One region of the Streptomyces sp. NPDC007917 genome, then DNA from elsewhere that is predicted to be linked to it. Evidence: riboswitches for the same ligand, from Rfam matches in the RefSeq annotation. Region 1 holds a riboswitch; each other region holds the start of a gene.

What was found. Region 1 has a riboswitch for thiamine pyrophosphate ahead of thiC (phosphomethylpyrimidine synthase ThiC). Riboswitches for the same ligand answer to the same signal wherever they lie in the genome.
Region 2: another riboswitch for thiamine pyrophosphate. It lies ahead of ACFZDL_RS15320 (thiamine ABC transporter substrate-binding protein); the one in region 1 lies ahead of thiC (phosphomethylpyrimidine synthase ThiC).
Region 3: another riboswitch for thiamine pyrophosphate. It lies ahead of thiO (glycine oxidase ThiO); the one in region 1 lies ahead of thiC (phosphomethylpyrimidine synthase ThiC).

The regions. Positions count from the first base shown of each region.
Region 1 is NZ_JBIBKK010000032.1:62,587-66,138, forward strand. It holds gene thiC (phosphomethylpyrimidine synthase ThiC) at 41-1,825, opposite strand; TPP riboswitch at 1,819-1,961, opposite strand; gene ACFZDL_RS40035 (YibE/F family protein) at 2,031-3,386, shown strand; gene ACFZDL_RS40040 (SsgA family sporulation/cell division regulator) at 3,374-3,552, opposite strand, start outside.
Region 2 is NZ_JBIBKK010000007.1:47,139-50,690, forward strand. It holds gene ACFZDL_RS15315 (iron ABC transporter permease) at 1-699, opposite strand, end outside; gene ACFZDL_RS15320 (thiamine ABC transporter substrate-binding protein) at 798-1,880, opposite strand; TPP riboswitch at 1,875-1,979, opposite strand; gene rlmN (23S rRNA (adenine(2503)-C(2))-methyltransferase RlmN) at 2,043-3,149, opposite strand; gene ACFZDL_RS15330 (phosphatidate cytidylyltransferase) at 3,232-3,552, opposite strand, start outside.
Region 3 is NZ_JBIBKK010000005.1:293,240-296,791, reverse strand. It holds gene ACFZDL_RS11730 (Rv2175c family DNA-binding protein) at 1-298, opposite strand, end outside; gene ACFZDL_RS11725 (FAD-dependent oxidoreductase) at 412-1,662, opposite strand; TPP riboswitch at 1,802-1,916, shown strand; gene thiO (glycine oxidase ThiO) at 1,913-3,166, shown strand; gene thiS (sulfur carrier protein ThiS) at 3,196-3,396, shown strand; gene ACFZDL_RS11710 (thiazole synthase) at 3,403-3,552, shown strand, end outside.

The DNA of each region.
Region 1 (3,552 bases):
CCGAAGTTGCGGCTTCGGGCCCCCCGCACATTACCGCCACTCAGTCCGCGATCGGCAGATATACGCGATTACCCGCCGCCGCGAACTCCTTCGACTTCTCCGCCATCCCGGCCTCCACCTCGGCCGTGTCCATGGCGCCCCCGTGCTCACGCCGGATGTCCTGGGAGATCTTCATACTGCAGAACTTCGGCCCGCACATGGAGCAGAAGTGCGCCGTCTTCGCCGGTTCCGCCGGAAGCGTCTCGTCGTGGAAGGAGCGGGCCGTGTCCGGGTCGAGGGCCAGGTTGAACTGGTCCTCCCAGCGGAATTCGAAGCGGGCGTCGGACAGGGCGTCGTCCCACTCCTGGGCGCCGGGGTGGCCCTTGGCGAGATCGGCCGCGTGGGCGGCGATCTTGTAGGTGATGACGCCGGTCTTGACGTCGTCGCGGTCCGGCAGGCCCAGGTGCTCCTTCGGCGTGACGTAGCAGAGCATCGCCGTGCCCCACCAGGCGATCATCGCCGCGCCGATGCCCGAGGTGATGTGGTCGTAGGCGGGGGCGATGTCGGTGGTGAGGGGGCCGAGCGTGTAGAAGGGGGCCTCCTCGCAGATCTCCTGCTGGAGGTCGACGTTCTCCTTGATCTTGTGCATCGGGACATGGCCCGGGCCCTCGATCATCGTCTGGACGTTGTGCCGCTTGGCGATCCGGTTGAGTTCGCCGAGCGTGCGCAACTCCGCGAACTGCGCCTCGTCGTTGGCGTCGGCGATGGAGCCGGGGCGCAGTCCGTCGCCGAGCGAGTAGGTGACGTCGTACGCGGCGAGGATCTCGCAGAGCTCCTCGAAGTGGGTGTAGAGGAACGACTCCTTGTGGTGGGCCAGGCACCACGCCGCCATGATGGAGCCGCCGCGCGAGACGATGCCGGTCTTGCGGCGGGCGGTCAGCGGGACGTACGGCAGTCGTACGCCCGCGTGCACCGTCATGTAGTCGACGCCCTGCTCGGCCTGTTCGATGACGGTGTCCTTGTAGATCTCCCAGGTCAGCTCCTCGGCCTTGCCGTCGACCTTCTCCAGGGCCTGGTAGAGCGGCACCGTGCCGATGGGGACGGGGGAGTTGCGCAGCACCCATTCGCGGGTGGTGTGGATGTTGCGGCCGGTGGAGAGGTCCATGACCGTGTCGGCGCCCCAGCGGGTCGCCCAGGTCATCTTCTCGACCTCCTCCTCGATGGAGGAGGTGACGGCGGAGTTGCCGATGTTGGCGTTGACCTTCACCAGGAATCGCTTGCCGATGATCATCGGCTCGATCTCCGGATGGTTGACGTTGGCCGGGAGGACCGCCCGGCCGGCCGCGATCTCCTCGCGGACCACCTCGGGAGAGACGTTCTCGCGGAGCGCCACGTACTCCATCTCCGCGGTGACCTCGCCGCGGCGGGCGTACGCGAGCTGGGTCACGGCGGCGCCGTCCCGGCCCCGGCGGGGCTGGCGGGGGCGGCCGGGGAAGACCGCGTCGAGGTTGCGCAGCCCGCCGCGCGGCGAGGTGTGCTTGATGCCGTCGTCCTCGGGGCGGACGGGGCGGCCCGCGTACTCCTCGGTGTCGCCGCGGGCGAGGATCCAGTTCTGCCGCAGCGGCGCGAGGCCGCGGCGGACATCTGTCTCGATCTGGGGGTCGGTGTACGGGCCGGAGGTGTCGTACAGCGTGACGTCCTGGCCATTGGTGAGGTGCACTCGGCGGACCGGGACCCGGAGGTCCGGCCGCGAGCCGGTGACATATCCCTTATGCCAGCCGCCCCGGGCGGAGCCCGTATCGGACTGCGTGCGCTTTTCGGGCGTGCGTGCATCCTGCAGAGTCATTGAGACCCACTCCCTACGCCGGCATTACCCGGTAACAGGTTCAGCGGTCGGCGCAGCATGGAGCCCGGGGTCATCCCCGGGCCGTCACCATCAGCGCCCTCTCAGCCCGGTGCTCCGAGCTCCCGCGATTGCAAAGGTGTCACCCACGCTAACGGTTCTCCTGCGGCGATGAACAGAGGGCCCTCGCTCTTGCGATGATCTGACGGTGACCTCGACACCGCAGCAGAGCCATGCCCACGGCCATTCGCACAGCCATGGCCCAGCCACGCCCGTCTCCACCCATCTGCGCAAGGTCATCGCGGCGGTGCTCATCCCGTTCACCGTGGCCGTCGTCGCCGGCCTGATCGTGCTGTGGCCGGGGGGCACGCCCGACCACAAGGCCCATGAGCGCAGCGGGCTCGGCTTCGACCAGCAGACCGTGGCCGGGCGGGTGGTGAAGGTCGAGGAGGTCAACTGTGCCGATGTCAACGCCCAGCCGCAGCAGCCCACCGAGCCGGGCCAGGCGGCCGCGGAGCAGGGGGGCGCGGCCGGGGGACCCGGCAAGAAGACCATCTGCGAGAAGGCGACCATCGAGGTCACATCAGGGAAGGACAAGGGCCGCACATTCGAGGAGATCGTGCAGCCGAACGCGTCCCGTAAGTTCTCCGCCGGGCAGAAGCTGAAGCTGGCGTACGCGCCCAAGGCGCCGAAGAATCTTCAGTACTCCGTCTCCGATGTCGACCGGACGCTGCCCATGGCGCTGCTCGCCGGGCTGTTCGCGCTCGCGGTCGTGGCCGTCGGACGGCTGCGCGGCGTCTTCGCGCTGGTGGCGCTCGCGGTCAGCTTCGGGGTGCTGACGCTGTTCATCCTCCCGGCGATCCTCGACGGCTCCAACCCGCTGGTCGTCGCGGTGATCGGGGGCAGCGCGATCATGCTCATCGCGCTGTACATGTGCCATGGGCTGACGGCCCGTACGTCCGTCGCCGTGCTCGGCACGCTCATCTCGCTGCTGCTGATCGGCCTGCTGGGCTCGCTGTTCATCGGCTGGGCGAGCCTGACGGGCAACACCGACGACCAGACGGGGCTGGTCCACGGCCTCTATCCGAACATCGAGATCCGCGGTCTGCTGCTGGCCGGGGTGATCATCGGATCGTTGGGTGTACTGGACGATGTGACCGTCACCCAGACCTCCGCGGTGTGGGAGCTCAGGGAGGCTGACCCCACGGCGGGCTGGCGCAAGCTGTACGCGGCCGCGATGCGCATCGGGCGGGACCATATCGCGTCCGTCGTGAACACCCTGGTGCTCGCGTACGCGGGTGCCTCGCTGCCGCTGCTGCTCCTGTTCTCGATCGCGGACAGCGGAGTGGGGACGGTCGCGACGAGCGAGATCGTCGCGGAGGAGATCGTACGGACGCTCGTGGGCAGCATCGGCCTCGTCGCCTCGGTGCCGGTGACCACCGCGCTTGCCGCGCTCGTGGTCTCCGCGGACCGCGCGCCACAGGGCGGCGCGGAGCCGGGTGGCCACGGGGGCCGGGGCGGGCGCGGGCGGCGGCGTCGGGCGCGCGGGCGTCAGCCGGCGTAACGGTCCTCCGCGAGGATCCGGTCCAGCTCCGCGTCCAGGTCGCCGACCGGGTCGCAGGCCGCCTGCTCCTGACCGAACGGAACCACCCGGTCCGTACGGTCCAGGAAGGCCACCAGCGGCGCGGCACCGGCCCGGAACAGCGCCCGCTCGGCCCCCACCTGGAGTC
Region 2 (3,552 bases), on a different contig from region 1:
CAGCGTCAGCACGGCTGCGGTCGGCAGGTCGAGCAGTTGGGCGGTCTCCCGGTAGATCGCGACCTCCAGGGTGGCGTACCGGGGGCCGCCGAGGATCTGGATGACGCCGAAGGAGGTGAAGGTGAACAGGAAGACCATCAGGGCGGCTGCCGCCACGGCGGGCGCCAGCGCCGGCAGCGTCACCCGCCGCCACGCGGCCAGGCGGCTCGCGCCGAGCACCCGCGCGGCCTCCTCCTGCCGCGGGTCGAGCTGCGCCCACAGCCCGCCGACGGTCCGTACCACCACCGCGTAGTTGAAGAAGACGTGGGCCAGGAGGATCGCCCATACGGTGGTGTCGAGCCGTACCCCCCACAGGTTGTCCAGCAGCCCGCCGTGGCCGAGCAGGGCCAGGAACGCCGAGCCCGCGACGACGGTCGGCAGGACGAAGGGGACGGTCACCACGGCGCGCAGCAGCCGCTTGCCGGGGAAGGCGAAGCGGGCGAAGACATACGCGCCGGGCAGCGCGACGGCCAGCGTCAGGGCGGTGGAGGCGGCCGCCTGCCAGGCGGTGAACCACAGGATGTCCAGGACCGCCGGGTCGGTGAGCACGTCGCCGATGCGGCCCAGCCGCCACTGGCCGTCCACGCGCAGCCCGCGGGCGACGATGGCGGCCACCGGATAGAGGAAGAACAGCGCGAAGAAGGCGGTGGGCACGGCCATCAGGGCCAGCCGCAGCGCCGCCCCGCGCAGCCGCGAGCGACGCCGCCCGGGGCGCCGGCTCGCCGCCTCGGGCGTCTTCGAGGACGGCTCGCGGCCCTTTACAGGACGAGCGAGGACCATGCCTTGACCCACTGGTCACGGTTCTTGGCGATCTTCCTGGGCTCCAGGGTGGCCGAGTCGGCGATCTTCACGCCGTACTTCGTGAACAGCTCGGGCAGCTTCGCGTCCTCGCGGGCCGGGTTGACGTACATGTTGAGCGGCACGTCCTCCTGGAACCGCTTGGTCAGCAGGAAGTCCAGCAGTGCCTTGCCGCCCTTGGTGTTCGACGCGCCGTTGAGGAGTCCGGCGAATTCCACCTGGCGGAAGCAGGTGCCCGTCGCGACCCCTGTGGGGGCCTGCGCGGGCCGCGGTTTGGCGTCGACCACCTCGGCGGGCGGGCTGGAGGCGTACGAGACGACCAGCGGCCGGTCGCCCTTGGCGCCGCCGGCCGAGCCGGAGAAGCGGTCGTAGTACGCCTGCTCCCAGCCGTCGACGACCTCGACGCCGTTGGCCCTGAGCTTCTTCCAGTAGCCCTGCCAGCCGTCGTCCCCATACCGGGCGGCCGTGCCCAGCAGGAAGGCGAGGCCGGGCGAGGAGGTGGCCGCGTTCTCGGTGACCAGGAGGTTCTTGTAGGCGGGCTTGGTCAGGTCGTCGAGGGTCTTCGGCGGGGCCAGCTTCTTGTCGGCGAAGTACTCGCGGTCGTAGTTGACGCAGATGTCGCCGAAGTCGACCGGGGTGACGCGGTGCTCGGCCCGGTCGAGCTGGAGGGCCGCCGGGACCTTGTCCAGGCCCTTGGCCTGGTAGGGGGCGAACAGGTCGTTGTCGAGCGCGCGGGAGAGCAGGGTGTTGTCGACGCCGAAGAAGACGTCTCCCTGGGGATGCGACTTGGAGAGTATCGCCTGGTTGACAGCGGCCCCGGCGTCGCCGCCCGGCAGCACCTGCACCTTGTAGCCGGTCTGCCGGGTGAACTCCCGCAGCACGGCCTTCGACGCGGCGAACGAGTCGTGCGTGACCAGTTTCACGGTCTTGGAGCCGGAGCCTCCGGAGGAGCCGGAAGAGTCCTCGCCGCAGGCGACGAGCGTGGTGAGGCCGAGCGAGCCGAAGAGGGCGGCGACGACGGCATGCCGAAGACGGCTGTTCATATGAGGCTGACTCCCTACGCCGGTATGACCCGGATCAGGTCCGAGGGTCTGCGGCCGTGCCGCACTCTCAGCGCTGTTCGCGCTCCCCTGTCGGAATGTTCACTTGTACGAGATGTAAGAGCTGTGTACGAGGTGGTGCCAGGGCACCGTATCAGCCGGCCCTCAGCGCTCCGCCGCCGCCAGCTGCCCGCACGCCCCGTCGATCTCCTGCCCCCGGGTGTCCCGCACGGTCACGGGCACGCCGTGTGCCTCCAGGGCGGCCACGAACGCCTTCTCGTCCTCCGGCCTGGACGCGGTCCACTTGGAGCCGGGCGTCGGGTTGAGCGGGATCAGGTTGACGTGCACCCGGCGGCCCTTGAGCAGCCGCCCCAGCAGGTCGGCCCGCCATGCCTGGTCGTTGATGTCCCTGATCAGGGCGTACTCGATGGAGACGCGACGGCCCGACTTCTCCGCGTACTCCCACGCCGCGTCCAGGACCTCGCGGACCTTCCAGCGGGTGTTGACCGGGACGAGCGTGTCGCGCAGCTCGTCGTCGGGCGCGTGCAGCGACACCGCGAGACGGCACTTGAAGCCCTCGTCGGCGAAGCGCAGCATCGCCGGGACCAGTCCGACGGTCGAGACGGTGATGCCGCGCTGGGACAGGCCGAGGCCGTCCGGCTCCGGGTCCGTCAGCCTGCGGATGGCGCCGACGACGCGGTTGTAGTTGGCCAGCGGCTCGCCCATGCCCATGAAGACGATGTTGGACAGCCGCGCCGGGCCTCCCGGGATCTCACCGTCCCGCAGCGCCCGCATCCCGTCGACGATCTGGTGGACGATCTCGGCGGTGGACAGATTGCGGTCCAGGCCCGCCTGGCCGGTGGCGCAGAACGGGCAGTTCATGCCGCAGCCCGCCTGGGAGCTGATGCACATGGTGACCCGGTCCGGGTAGCGCATCAGCACGGACTCCACGAGCGTGCCGTCGAAGAGCCGCCACAGGGTCTTGCGGGTGGTGTCGTCGTCGCAGCTGATGTGGCGCACCACGCTCATCAGGTCCGGCAGCAGCCCGGCCGCCAGCTTCTCGCGCGCGGCGGCCGGGATGTCGGTCCACTGGGCCGGGTCGTGGCTGTAGCGGGCGAAGTAGTGGCGCGATACCTGGCCGGCGCGGAAGGGCTTCTCGCCGAGGGCGGCGACGGCCTCGCGGCGCTCGGCGGGCGAGAGGTCGGCGAGATGCCGCGGGGGCTTCTTGGCTCCGCGCGGCGCGACGAATGTGAGTTCTCCGGGCTTGGGCATGGTCCAACCAGTGTCGCAGACGTGCGAACGGCCTCGCGCCACGCGTGGCACGAGGCCGTACAGCCTTCGGTCGGGGGGCCGGTCAGCCGCCCCCCACGAAGATCACCAGCAGCAGCCAGACCACGGGCGCGGTGGGCAGCAGGGAGTCCAGCCGGTCCATGATCCCGCCGTGGCCGGGCAGCAGCTTGCCCATGTCCTTGATGCCCAGGTCACGCTTGATCATGGACTCGCCGAGGTCGCCGAGGGTCGCGCTGATCGCGACGGCGAGCCCGAGCAGCACCCCCTGCCACCATGCGCCGTCCTTGATCAGGTACTGCATGGACAGCGCGCCCGCGACCATCGCGAAGGCGATCGCGCCGAGCAGCCCCTCCCGGGTCTTGCCGGGGCTGATGCGCGGGGCGAG
Region 3 (3,552 bases), on a different contig from region 1:
GGGTGCCCGGCAGGCTCGGATCCGGGGTGAAGAGCCACTCCAGCATCTCTTCGTCGCTGAAGCCGTCGTCCTTCAGCAGCGTCAGGGTGCCCACCAGGCCCTTGACGACCTTTCCGTCACCGATGAACTCGGCGGGCACCTGGAGCACCCGGTTCTCGCCACGGCGCACCGCGATCAGCTGACCCTCCTTGACCAGCTGCCGCACGCGCGTCACCTCGACACCGAGCCGTTCGGCGACGTCGGGGAGGGTGAGCCAGGCGGGGACGAGAGCATCGATCTTTGCGTCAATCTCGGTCACGGGACAAGCCTGCCATCTGGGACTGACAGTGGGTAGTCGGGCACCCGGCACAGGTGCCGCCGCGCCCGCGTCAGCCGCCCTCGGCCGAGGTCACCGCCGGGGCGCGCCGAGGGTCACAGGACCGCCGACTTGAGCGGCACCGACGGGTCCGCGGCGCGGCCGCGGTCCAGCCGGGAGCCCTGCTCGATCAGCTTGCGGCCCTGGGCCAGATCGCGCGGACGGCCGACGGCCAGCAGGGCGACCAGCGCCCCGTCGCGCAGCCAGCACACCGACCAGGCCGCGCCCTGCGGGTCGCCGCGCCAGACGAGTTCGTCGGCGGCGGCGTGGTGGCCCGCGTACTGCACGAAGCGGCCGAACTGCTCGGACCAGAAATACGGCACCGGGTCGTAGACCGAACCGGTGAAGTGCGCGTTCCGGCTGCCGACCACATTGGCGGCGACGGTGCGCGGCCCCTGCAGGGCGTTGTCCCAGTGGTGCACCAGCAGCCGCTCGCCGTAGCGGGCGGAGGGGAAGGACGCGCAGTCCCCGACGGCGTACACGTCGGGCGCCGAGGTGCGCAGCTGTTCGTCGGCGGCGACGGACCGGTCAGGGGCCAGCTCGACGCCCGAGTCCGCCAGCCAGCCCGTGGCGGGCCGCGCCCCGATGCCGATGACCACCGCGTCGGCGCTCAGCCGGGTGCCGTCCCGGAGCAGCACCCCCTGCTCGTCCACGGAGGCCACCTGCGCGCCGGTGACCAGCTCGACGCCGTAGTCGGCGTACCAGCCGGCCATGGGGGCCGCGACCTCGGCCGGGAGGGCGCCCGCCAGCGGGCGGTCGGCGGCCTCCACGACGGTCACGGCGCAGCCCGCCTCGCGCGCCGCCGTGGCGAACTCCGCGCCGATCCAGCCCGCCCCGACCACCACGATCTCGCGCTGCCCGGCGAGCACCGGGCGCAGCCGCTCCGCGTCGTCCAGCGTGCGCAGCAGATGCACGCCGGGCGCGCCCTCGCCGCCGGGCAGGGTGATCGGCTCGGCGCCGGTGGCGATCACCAGGACGTCGTACGGCACCGGGCCCGCCGCGGTCTGAAGCCGCCGCGCGCCGGTGTCCAGGCCGGTGACGGACACCCCGAGGCGCAGCTCGACGCCGAGCGCGGCGAAGTCCACGTCGAAGGCCGAGCCCTCGGCCTTGCCGAGCAGGACGGCCTTGGACAGCGGCGGCCGGTCGTACGGCTGGTGCGCCTCGGCGCCGAGCAGCAGGATGCCGCCGGTCCAGCCCTGGTCACGCAGCGCGACGGCGGTCTGCACCCCGGCCATCCCCGCGCCGACGATCACCACTTGCTGCCCGCTGCCCCCCGCGGACGCCGATTTCGTCGTCTCATCGCTCACACGATCACTGTAGGGCGGCGCGAGGGGCCGACCGGAGAACCGGCGGACGAGATCTCCGGCACAGGAGCGGCCGCGGGCGGGTCGCCCGGCGGCGCTCGCCCTTCCGGGCGGTTCCGGCCTCGTACTAGGGTTGGCGGGACGAAGCACTCGCGGGAGCCCGGACGCACCGGGCTGAGAGGGAGGCTGAAGCGGCCTCCGACCGTACGAACCTGATCCGGGTCATGCCGGCGAAGGGAGGGGCGTTACAGCCATGCACGCATCGCGCGCGAACGCATCGCGCACATCCTCACGTACGCAGCCGGACGGGCCATCGGACGGACCGCCGGACGGACCGTACGACGCGCTGGTCGTCGGAGGCGGTGTCATCGGCCTGGTCACGGCCTGGCGGGCGGCCCAGCGGGGGCTGCGCACCGCCGTCGCCGATCCGGCGCCGGGCGGCGGCGCGGCCCAGGTGGCGGCCGGGATGCTCGCGGCCGTCACCGAGCTCCACTACGGCGAGCAGACGCTGCTCGCCCTCAACCTGGCCTCCGCGCGCCGCTATCCGGAGTTCGTGGCCGAGCTGGAGGAGGCGAGCGGCCAGGACGTCGGCTACCGCGCCTGCGGCACGCTCGCCGTGGCCTTCGACCCCGACGACCGTGCCCACCTGCGCGAACTCCATGACTTCCAGCGGCGGCTCGGACTGGAGTCACAGTGGCTGACGGGGCGCGAATGCCGGCGCCTGGAGCCGATGCTCGCGCCGGGCGTGCGCGGGGGCCTGCGCGTGGACGGGGACCATCAGGTCGACCCGCGGCGGCTGGCGGCGGCGCTGCTGGCCGCGTGCGAACGGGCCGGCGTGGTCTTCCACCGCGCCCGCGCGGAGCGGCTCACGCTCACGGCTGACCGCGCGACCGGCGTCCAACTCGCCGACGGCACACGGCTGGCCGCCGAGCGGACCGTGCTGGCCGCGGGCAGCTTCAGCGGACGGCTCGCGGGCGTCCCGGAGGACGTGCTGCCCCCCGTACGCCCCGTCAAGGGCCAGGTGCTGCGGCTGCGCGTGCCGCCCGCGTACGCGCCGTTCCTGTCCCGGACCGTACGGGCCGAGGTGCGCGGCGGGCACGTCTATCTGGTGCCGCGCGAGAACGGCGAGCTGGTCGTCGGCGCCACCTCCGAAGAGCTCGGCTGGGACACCACGGTCACCGCGGGCGGCGTCTACGAACTGCTGCGCGACGCGCATGAGCTGGTGCCCGGCATCACCGAGCTGCCGCTCGTCGAAACCCGTGCCGGGCTGCGCCCCGGCTCCCCCGACAACGCGCCGCTGCTCGGCCCGAGCGCGCTGCCCGGCCTGTTCGTGGCCACCGGCCACTACCGCAACGGCGTCCTCCTCACCCCCGTCACGGGCGATGTCATGGCCGAGGCGCTGACGCGCGGCGAACTCCCCGACGAGGCCCGGCCGTTCTCCCCGCGGCGCTTCCAGGCCGCGCCCGTCAGCCCCACCACCCCCGTACCGCAGGAGCAGCCCTCATGAGCGCCCCCATGACCGGCCCGACCGCCTCCATGACCGTCTCCGTGAACGGCGAGCCCCGCGAGCTCCCCGGCGGCACCACCCTCGACCTGCTGGTCGCGGAGCTGACCCCGGCGCGCTCGGGGGTCGCCGCGGCCGTCAACGAACAGGTCGTCCCGCGCGGCCAGTGGCCCGCCACCCCGCTCGTCGACGGAGACCGGGTCGAGGTCCTCACCGCGGTCCAAGGAGGCTGAACCCAGATGGCCGAGACGACGCAGGACACCATGCACGACACGACGTACGCCACGGTCCGCCCCGGGCCTGCACCGGACCCGGACCGGAACCGGACCCCGGACCCGGACCCGGACCCGCTCACCATCGCGGGGACCGCCTTCACCTCCCGCCTGATC